2 regions of the Paenibacillus sp. 2TAB26 genome follow, and region 2 is predicted to be linked to the other one. Evidence: predicted binding sites of a transcription regulator. Region 2 holds the regulator's gene; the other holds the start of a gene.
The links. The regulator NrdR, encoded in region 2, represses ribonucleotide reductase genes. The targets are predictions, from matches to a motif close to AACACNATATATNGTGTT.
Positions count from the first base shown of each region.

Region 1: the regulator NrdR is predicted to act here: its motif matches at 1,034-1,051, upstream of AB4Z50_RS23800 (adenosylcobalamin-dependent ribonucleoside-diphosphate reductase).

Region 1 is NZ_JBFRGC010000022.1:69,333-74,750, reverse strand. It holds gene AB4Z50_RS23800 (adenosylcobalamin-dependent ribonucleoside-diphosphate reductase) at 1-971, opposite strand, end outside; gene AB4Z50_RS23795 (DEAD/DEAH box helicase) at 1,249-3,075, shown strand; gene AB4Z50_RS23790 (YqhG family protein) at 3,072-4,031, shown strand; gene AB4Z50_RS23785 (hypothetical protein) at 4,156-5,049, shown strand; gene AB4Z50_RS23780 (YqzE family protein) at 5,040-5,252, opposite strand; gene AB4Z50_RS23775 (N-acetylmuramoyl-L-alanine amidase family protein) at 5,371-5,418, shown strand, end outside.
Region 2 is NZ_JBFRGC010000041.1:14-5,431, reverse strand. It holds gene polA (DNA polymerase I) at 1-998, shown strand, start outside; gene mutM (DNA-formamidopyrimidine glycosylase) at 1,047-1,889, shown strand; gene AB4Z50_RS32410 (MntP/YtaF family protein) at 2,030-2,752, shown strand; gene coaE (dephospho-CoA kinase) at 2,768-3,364, shown strand; gene AB4Z50_RS32400 (lytic transglycosylase domain-containing protein) at 3,361-3,927, shown strand; gene AB4Z50_RS32395 (alpha/beta-type small acid-soluble spore protein) at 4,035-4,253, opposite strand; gene nrdR (transcriptional regulator NrdR) at 4,397-4,879, shown strand; tRNA gene AB4Z50_RS32385 (tRNA-Ala) at 4,923-4,998, shown strand; partial or broken gene AB4Z50_RS32380 (FMN-dependent NADH-azoreductase) at 5,310-5,418, opposite strand, start outside.

The sequences.
Region 1 (5,418 bases), on a different contig from region 2:
GCTGACTTCCATGCGGATTCAATAATCGCTTGCCATATTTCACGAGCGCGCACCGTTTTGTAGGGGATAACCTTTTTGCCTAGCTTGCGCCATGCATCCAGATCGCCGGTCCATAGCTCGTTATACTCTATATCTTTGGTATCTGGAAATACGAGCTCCCATTCCAAATCTTCCTTTACAGCCCGCATAAACGCGTTGCTGATACATACCGACAGATTGGCATTGGTCACTTGACCCATCGTTTGTTTGACCGTTATAAACTCTAATACGTCCGGGTGCCAATCATTGATCATAAGCATCAAGGCGCCGCGGCGGCTGCCGCCCTGCTCAATGAGTCCCGTTGCATAGCTGAACAGCCCGCCCCATGATACAGCACCGCTCGATGAACCGTTCACGCCTGCAACTATCGCTCTTCGAGGTCGCAGCGAAGATAAATTCATCCCAACGCCGCCGCCGCGCGCCATAATTTCAGTCATCTCCGTGAGTGTTGTCATGATGCCTCCGCGGCTATCCTTTGGTGAGGGAATGACATAACAATTAAATAGCGTCAGCTCTTCACTAGCACCAGCCCCCGCTGCAATTCTCCCGCCCGGAACCAGCTTCCAATCATCTAATAAATATCTGAATTTGTCTCGCCATTCCTTTTGTTTCTCTGATCCATCTTCAACGGATGCCATCGCATCTGCAAGACGATCCCACATTTCCTCAGGCGTTTTCTCAATCGTAAGCGTAAGTTTCTCTGTTGTAGACTCCACATGCTCGCCGTTTCTAAGCTTTACGGTAACCTTGCTGCCATCACGGCCGATAACTTCTCCGACTTCCTTGACAGGGAATTTCGGATCATCCTTCGTTAGAACAAGCACGATATCGCCGATCGCCGTTTTACTCGTATCTGCATTTTTCCACGCATATCGATCCAAAAAGATTTTTTCACTAAGGCCCTCAAGCCGATTTCCACCAGACATCTCCATCGCAGCTGCTTCCTCCCTCATACTAACGTGCTGAAGGCATAGGTAAGATCAGATATGCTTTTAGCACAATATATTGTGTCATAAAACCATTATACTATACTACATATTGATTCACATGCTCGTTTGTGGCGAAATTTAGCAAACCTGTCCGCTTACATGCCCACTCTCGTTATATTGCTAGTCCATCCTCTTTTTTAAGCAGCATCTTATTAATATTAGATGAAAAGGCAATACTAATAACAACTTATCCCTTTTACTGCGGAAGGAGCTGTACTAGATGACATTTCAGACGACGCCGCAGGCTGCCTCAGGTGAAGCAGGCACTGCCGCCTTTACTTCTCGCAAGCTTCATCCTTTAGTTGAGCTGCAGCATGACCGCTCTTGGTTTGAAGAACTGCAAAACCGTTTAACAAAAGGCGGCCCATGGGATGATTGGACGTTATATCAGCTCGCTATGGAGGCCGAGCAAGCGAAACGAATTGAAAGCTTCGAAGAATTGTTATGCTTGCGATCTCTTCCAGCCTTCGAGCCTATGGCACATCAAATCAGCACAGCGCGCAAAGTGGTGCATGAGATGGGCGGCCGTGCGATTTTGGCCGATGAGGTTGGCCTTGGCAAAACGATTGAAGCAGGACTCGTGCTCAAAGAATATATTGTGCGCGGTTTAGCTAAGCGTATTCTCATTCTTGTCCCCGCTTCCCTTGTGCTTCAATGGGTGCGTGAGCTTAATCAGAAATTCGGCATCTCTGCCGTAGCCCAGAAGAAAGAGCATACATGGGGATATGATGTAGTTGTCGCTTCTATCGATACCGCAAAGCGTGATCCGCATCGCGAGATTGTGCTTGGAACAGATTATGACATCATCATCATCGATGAAGCACATAAGCTGAAAAACAAGAAAACGACGAACTATCAGTTTGCTAATCTTTTACGAAAAAAATATTGCTTGCTCCTTACGGCTACCCCTATCCAAAACGATATGGATGAGCTGTTCAATCTCATTACGCTGCTCAAGCCTGGTCAGCTCGGCGGTCAAAGTGAATTTGCAGCAAACTTTGTTGTCGACAAGCGGCTTCCGAAAAATGAAGATCAGCTGCAGGAAGCACTCTCTGGCGTCATGATTCGGAATCGGCGCGGGGACGGCGGCATTCATTTCACGAAACGTTTTGTCAAAAATATACCGCTTACTCTCTCAGAAGAAGAGAAAGCGCTGTACGACGCGGTGACGGGCTTCGTCAAGGAACGGTATGAAGAAAGCGGCGGCGATTTATCGAGCATGCTTTCACTCGTTACGCTTCAGCGTGAAGTATGCAGCAGCCGCGATGCGGTTTTTCTAACGCTTGTTAATCTATTTAAGAAAACGTCCGAGGACTCCCCTATGCGTCCAAAAATATGGGAGCTCGTAGAGAAAATTCGTAATATCAAAGCCAATACCAAAGCAGAAAAAGCGATGGAGCTTGTCAAAGAAATGGATGACAAGGTTATCATTTTCACTGAATACAGAGCTACTCAGGAATATTTGCTGCAGTTTTTCCGTGCTCAAAATATGATTGCCGTCCCTTATCGCGGCGGTATGAACCGCGGGAAAAAGGATTGGATGATGGATTTATTCCGCGGGCGCGCGCAAATCCTCATCGCAACGGAAGCTGGCGGCGAAGGGATAAACCTGCAATTTTGCCACCACATGATTAATTTCGATCTGCCTTGGAATCCAATGAGAGTCGAACAACGCATTGGACGGGTGCATCGCCTTGGGCAAACGGAAGACGTAAAAATCTACAATCTGTGCACAATCGGTACCATTGAAGAGCATATCGTCAACCTATTGCATGAAAAAATAAACCTGTTCGAGCTTGTTATTGGCGAGCTTGATCATATTTTGGAGCGCTTTGAAAAAGGGGATGGCTCGCTGGAGCAGCGACTTGCTCGAATGCTGCTAGAATCGGGCAACGATACGGATTTAAAACAAAAAATTAATCATTTGGGCTCCTCCCTCAGCCGCATTCGTGAAGAGGTGCTGACAGGCGAAAACCCGCTGCCGACAAGTCCCGACCTGCTAGTGAATTTGGATACGCTTGGACAAACCGTGGAGGTGCAGCCTTGAACGAAAAACAGGTGCACAAATTTGTAAACCGCTATTTAGAAGCTACCGAATGCTCAATTTTAGAAAAGTCACCAAGCCATTTCACCGTGAAGCTCTCTCCTCACGCCGACCGTGAACTTACGAATCGTCCCTACTACTGGAGCTTCGTCGATCGTGTCGACGCAGAACCAGAGACGATGACATTCTTGTTTGTAACGGACAAGAATAAATATGACGCTGCCGAGGAGCTCAAAAAAATTGAAGTCGTGAATACCGAACAGGATGCTGCGCTGAACGCGCAAGATACAGCAGCGAATGCCGCTCTTGGGCGTTCGCTAGGCTTCATTCACGGCAGCTTAGCGGCACCCGTTCGCATTCCGCGTGAAGACTTGTTTTTTGGCGCACGCAAGCTCGAGCAAATATTTGATGCTGCAAAAGCTAAGGGCAGCTTCGTCCATTTGTTTCAGGAGCCAGACAAACGCTCGAACAATCCCTTTACCTCGACCCCTTACACCGCATGGCTGTCTGTCAATATGCGGGTAGAGTTCGCTTGTGATCGCAAGCGCGAAGAAATTCATAGCTACGGTGTCTCGCTCGCGACTGGCCAATGTGTGGAGCATTTCTACGATCGCTTGCTTACGCACAAGCTTACGCCTCGCCTGCCTGCAAATATTCACATCACCAAAAATGGCCTCTCCTTCAATAAAGCGCTTAGCATCATAGAGCAAACGCTGGAGCGCAAGCTTCGCAGCTATGATTACAGCTGGGCTGAGAGTGCATCAGCAAGGTTGAAGGAAGAGCTTGATCGAATTAACGGATACTACGAGCCGCTTGTTAATAATGCAATCGAAGAAAACAAACCAGCGATTGAGGAGCAATTCGCTCAGCGTCAATCCGAAATCAGATGGCAATATGAGCCTAGGGTGACTGCGTCCGCCATTAACTGCGGCATCTTTCATCTCGAGGGTATCGATTGACATGGATCTGACGTTATCCGCAGCAATACGTCAAAAAAAGGCGGTCACAAGGCCGCCCTTACGCGACAGGTTGCAACAGCCTTCTTAAAGCTTGTCCTATACAATGATATGGAGGTGATTAATTATGCCAAAAAAATTCATCAAGCTTACAGCGGCATGTGTTTTGACCGCTATTGTATTGTATGCAGGCGGATTGCAGCCACAAGCTGCTGCGGCCGTTTCTAATCCTACAACCATTTATGAGCCTGTTCAGCAGCATGCGCAGCGCTGGGTTGAAGAACTAGCTGTACATCCTTCTTTTGCCGCGTGGAAGAAGTCGACGCTTATTGTTTCTCCTATTGGCCCTGGAACGCATAGCTGGCTTGTGCTTGTCATGCAAAATAAAAATACTGTCGGTTATCTTGTCATTAATGCGGTGGGGTCAGGTGGATATCAACTAGGCGAATACGGAACAAACAGTCATCCATTATTCGATGAAAGCACACTTACACGAGCGATTAAGCAGCTCGAGCTTCTAAAGCCTGCAACCCAAATTGATCGAATATATGTTCATCCTCTCCTTGCCGCATGGAAAATAACGACAGAGAAAGAAACGTATTATGCAGATGCTGTCAGCGGTGAATCGCTCCCTGCCAAGAAGGAAGATTGGACAAATGCTGCCGCAACTAAGCTTGATAAAGCGGCTCCATTACTTAACACTCAGAAAGCAGTCCTTATTAAACAAGTCTCACTGCCGTCATTTAATCCATTCGATAAGCTTCCCTGGCTAACGAATAAACCCATCACATTGAGCTCCAATTCCTACACACCTCTCTTTGCCAAAATAAACAACAAAGAACAGCTCCGCTTTACCGCTGAGCTGTTTGATGGCCAGATGTTATATGTCTGGTCTGTCGTCGGATATAACAAATGGGATAACGGTCAAATCTATGTCGCGCTTGAAGCAAGCGAGGATGGTTCTGATCGCCGCTATATTCCCCTTCAGCTTTTAATCGAGCTTGGTCACTTTTACCGATGACGCTCAGCGCGTCCGCGCCACCATAACATTACACTCACTGGTCCCCATCCGAACCAACGCGTCAGCCAAGGCTCTCTCCGAGATTTGGCTAATACGTTGGTTTGTTTCCGTTCTTCTCTTGGTGTCTCCATATAATTTATAAATTTTTCGGTCATAAATTTTACGTATTCATCGCCTTTTGCCATGCTAATCAGTCCTTTCAATACCGTATGAATTAATAATTTAAGTTTGCCCCTTAACCATCCAATCTAAACATGCATGAGTTTCCCTCCAAACAGCCACGCTAACCGTATGTCAAAGAAATCTGGAGGAACAATCAGCATGTTTCGTAAAATGGCACTAACCTTTGTTGTAGTATGGCTGGCTGCT
Region 2 (5,418 bases):
CTGCTAAGAAAAAGACGAAAACAGGTTATTCGACGGATGCTGAGGTACTGGAGGAGCTTGCTCCTTATCACGAGATTATTCCGCTTATCCTGCATTATCGTCAGCTCTCGAAGCTGCAATCTACTTATGTAGAGGGCTTGCTTAAAGAGGTGCGCAAGGAAACAGGCAAAATACACACGTATTATCGCCAGACCATTGCAGCTACCGGTCGTCTAAGCAGTCAGTTCCCTAACCTGCAGAACATTCCGATTCGTCTTGAGGAAGGACGCCAAATTAGGAAAGCCTTTGTACCGTCCGAGCCGGGCTGGTCCATCGTAGCAGCTGACTATTCACAAATTGAGCTTCGTGTGCTCGCACATATTGCTGATGATGAGAATATGAAGGAAGCGTTCATTAAGGACATGGATATTCACACCAAAACAGCGATGGATGTATTCGGCGTAACTGCCGAGGAGGTTGATTCCAACATGCGTCGTTCGGCAAAAGCGGTCAACTTCGGCATCGTGTATGGCATCAGCGATTTTGGCTTATCGCAAAACCTTGGCATTTCCCGTAATGAAGCTGGAAAGTTTATTGCGGATTACAAGGAGGTTTTCAAAGGCGTTCGCCAATATATGCACGATATCGTTCAGCAAGCGAAGCGCGACGGGTATGTGGCCACACTGCTTGAGCGCAGGCGTTATCTGAATGACATCAATGCTTCTAATTTCAATTTGCGATCCTTTGCTGAACGTACAGCGATGAATACACCGATTCAAGGTACTGCGGCAGATATTATTAAGCTGGCCATGGTCCATATGGACGCTGCGCTGCGCGAACGCAAGCTGAAGAGCCGCATGCTGCTGCAGGTGCACGATGAGCTCGTGTTCGAAGTGCCGCAAGAGGAGCTGGAGCTGATGAAGACGCTTGTACCTGAAGTGATGGCTGGAGCGCTCAAACTTGATGTTCCTTTGAAGGCCGATATGAGTTTCGGTGACAATTGGTATGAAGCAAAGTAACCCACTGGCGGGCAGTTTCGGGTATAATGGTTGTTGAGGTGAGGAGAAATGCCTGAATTGCCAGAGGTAGAAACAGTTAGAAGAACATTAATTGAACTTGTAGCGGGAAAACGTATCCAATCAGTAACCGTTAGACTCCCGCGTATTATACAGCGTCCAGCAGAACCTGAACAGTTCGCGGATGCGCTTGTCGGACATACGATCCAGACGGTTGAGCGACGCGGCAAGTTTTTGCGGATCATCTTGGACGGGCTCGTACTTGTATCGCATTTGCGAATGGAAGGCCGATATGGGGTTTTCCCATCGGAAGAGCCGATTGAGCTGCATACTCATGTTATCTTTCATTTCGAAGATGGCACGGATTTGCGTTATAAGGACGTTCGCCAGTTCGGTACGATGCATTTATTCCAAGAAGGGCAGGAGCTTGAGCTTCCGCCGCTTAACAAGCTTGGTATAGAGCCGCTTGAGCCAGCCTTTACGCTAGAAGCGCTTCGCGGGAAACTCGAGAAACGCGCGACTAAGATTAAGCCGCTATTGCTTAATCAAGAGCATATTGTCGGTTTGGGCAACATCTATGTAGACGAAGCTTTATTTCAAGCACGTATACATCCGGAGCGAACACCTAGCACATTGAAGCCGGCCGAATGGAAGCGACTTTATGAAGCGATACGTTCGACACTGGGAAATGCGGTTGAAGCAGGCGGTTCGTCTATTAAATCGTACGTTAATGGACAAGGCGAGATGGGAATGTTTCAGCATCAGCTGCTTGTATACGGCAAGAAGGATGAGCCTTGTCCAACCTGTTCAAGACCGATTCATAAATTTGTTGTTGGCGGCCGAGGTACCCATATTTGCAATAAATGCCAGACACTGCACGCATCAGGAAAATAATACGAACTGCAGCAAATGTTAACCAGCATGCACAGTCAAATACTCCCCGCATATGATAAGTGTGTTACGAACAATAGGCGGATGTCTACTTACAGCTTCTTGTAAGCCGGATCGCCGCTGTGCGGGGAGGGACTAAAACATTGTTCGCGCATGTAGTTTCACTATTAGTTCTTGCTGTTGCTGTTAGCGTAGACGGTTTTGGTGTTGGCGTTACTTACGGTTTGCGGAGGATCCGCATACCGATCGTGTCAATACTGATTATTGCTTGCTGCTCTGGTATTATTATTTATTTGTCCATGCAGGTTGGCGGATTGATAACCACGTTCCTGTCTGAATTCGTTGCGCGTCTCATTGGCGCATGTGTCCTCATGCTGATTGGTGTCTGGGCGCTATTGCAGCTTAGACGAAACAAACAGCAGCAGGATGATGTGAGGCATGAGCACGTAGAAACCGCAGTACAAGAAAGTGCTGCTTCGGCAGAAGCTGGCGCAAAAACACATGCCGGAGAGATCGCGAGTGCTGCGCTTGTCGTTATGGTAGAGCTGAAGCGTCTAGGGCTCGTTATTCAGATTTTGCGCACGCCACAGTCGGCTGACGTCGATAAATCAGGCACCATCTCTGCATCGGAGGCCGTCATGCTTGGCTTTGCATTATCACTTGATGCATTTGGAGCTGGACTTGGGGCTGCGTTGATCGGATTGCCTTCCTTACTTACGGCTTTAACGATAGCGGCGGCAAGTGCGCTTTTTCTTGTTGGCGGTATCCGTTTTGGCTTTCGTTTCTCCGCTTGGAAAGGCATGCAGACATTAGCTATGCTGCCAGGCATATTATTAATCATAATCGGAATCATGAAGCTGTTATAATTTGAGGTGAAAAGGATGATAATCGGATTAACCGGCGGTATTGCCAGCGGCAAAAGCACAATCGCAAACATGCTCGTCGAACGCGGTGCGCTGCTGGTCGATGCCGATCAAGTCGCAAGGGAGGTTGTACTTCCCGGGGAACCAGCATTAGAGGCAATCGCCTCTACGTTTGGACAAGCTGTCCTTGAAACAGACGGTTCTCTTAACCGCAAAGCTCTCGGCGAAATTGTGTTTCGCGATAAACAATCACTAGCAAAGCTTGAATCCATAACCCATCCAGCTATACGGGCGCGGATGCAGCAAACCATACATACTTACGCAGAGCAGTATCCAGAACGATTAGTAGTAGTTGACGTGCCGCTGCTATACGAGACGAAGCAGGAGCATCTGTACGAGGGCATATTGGTCGTATATGTACCCGCGGAGCTTCAAAAAAAGCGCTTAATGGAACGAAACCAATTGCCTGAGGAAGAAGCAAGCCGGCGCATCGCATTGCAAATGGATATTGAGCAAAAGAGACTGAAAGCGGATTGGGTCATCGATAACAGCGGATCGCTGGAGGAGACGCAGCATCAGCTGGATGAATTTTGGAAAAGTAAGTGTATGCCATGAGGGTATTCCAAAAGAAAAGGGTGCTGCTCGTCCTGCTGCTTGGTTTATTGACGATTTTATTTCTCAAATCAGATTGGCTTGCGGAGTGGATGTATCCGGTTCATTACAAAGAAGACATTCGTGCAAGTGCTTCTAACTATGGCGTTGAGTCGCATTTAGTGGCCGCGATTATTCGCAGTGAAAGCAATTTTCAGACAGGCAAGGAATCGAAGAAGGGTGCACTGGGCTTAATGCAAATTATGCCTGATACGGCTGCATGGGTCGTTCAAAAAGCAGGATTTCAAGCCGTAACGGATGACATGCTAATGAATCGTGCAGACGTTAGCATTGAGGTTGGTGCGTGGTATTTAAGATCTCTTAATCAACAATTTGATCAAAATAAGATAGCTGCAATTGCTGCATACAACGCGGGTCCAGGAAATGTTCGCAAGTGGCTTGATTCGGGGACTTGGGATGGAACAATCGAATCGGTTAAAGAAATTCCGTTTGGAGAAACTAGACACTATGTGCAGCGAGTCATTTACTATTATAATAAGTATAAGGACTTATATCCTAGTCTTTAATGGATGATCCTTAACGATAACGAAAATAAATGAAGCCTTGGAGGCTCGTCTCTTCATGGACGAGCCCTGCCAAAGCTTCGGTTATTCATACAACTTTTAATGAATCATTATTTGTATTGACCAGCAAGGGATTGCTCGGCAATTTGCACTAGGCGACGGGTAATGTATCCCCCGATGGAGCCTGCGTCTTTTGTAGCCATGTTGCCGTAGTATCCGTCTTGCGGAATTGCGATGCCTAGCTCTTGAGCAACTTCATATTTCATTTGGTCAAGGGCAGCTGTCGCTTGTGGCACTACCAATTGGTTACTGCTGCGGGATGCGCTCATGTATGTTCACCTCCTTGCGGTTGGTAAAAGTATTATGTGCAAAAATCTGAACTTCATTACAGGAATTACATGGAAATTAAAATTTTTTTTCGAAGAGTCCATTTTTGAGGCTCAAGCGACTAAGAAAGGAGGCAATACGCATCATGAAATGCCCATACTGCGACTATGCCGGAACGAAAGTATTAGATTCAAGGCCCGCCAACGAAAACAAATCCATTCGCCGCCGCCGTGAATGCGAAAAGTGCAGCCGCCGCTTCACGACATTCGAAATGATTGAAGAGACGCCTCTGATCGTCATCAAAAAAGATGGCAGCCGTGAAGAGTTCAGCCGTGACAAAATATTGCGGGGTCTTATCCGCGCCTGCGAGAAGCGTCCGGTTCCAGTGGAGCGCCTAGAGGTAATCGTATCCGAGGTTGAGAAGGAGCTGCGCACAACGGCACATGCCGAGGTTGATAGCAGCGATATTGGTGGAATCGTTATGAACGAGCTTTATCCTGTAGATGAGGTAGCTTATGTCAGGTTCGCATCTGTTTATCGCCAATTCAAGGACATCGATATGTTCATGAAGGAGCTCAATAATTTGCTGTCCAAACACCCGCTCAATGGTATGATAGATAAAGATTGACAGTTTTGACGACCCTATGCTAAGATCAATCTTGTCGTCATTTGGGGCCTTAGCTCAGCTGGGAGAGCGCATCGCTGGCAGCGATGAGGTCAGGGGTTCGATCCCCCTAGGCTCCACCATAATAAACCATTCAAACCACTTCTGTTGAAGTGGTTTTTTTATTATTTGGTGGAGCCTAGCAAGGGGCAGATCGCGCGCACGAAGCGTCAGTGTAGGAGCACGGCATCGAAATTTACCGCTGAGCAGTGCATCATTGAAAAAGCTTCTGTGAAAGTTTAATCAAAATTTCGATACCCCGAGGTTCAGTCCGCGCGGACGTAATGAAGTGAGTGGGCATCGAAGGAAAGTAGTAAGAAAAGCCAATAAAAAAGCAGTACCACCACTATAAAAGTGTTGATACTGCCATATTCAGTGGTAATTGTTTTACTAGTTAGAATTTACTTGCTACTTTAAGAGCTTTTTCAAGACCATCCGCAATGATCTCTTCTGCTTTTTCTGGGAATTGATTGTGGCCTTCTATCACAATTGTCTCTGTATCA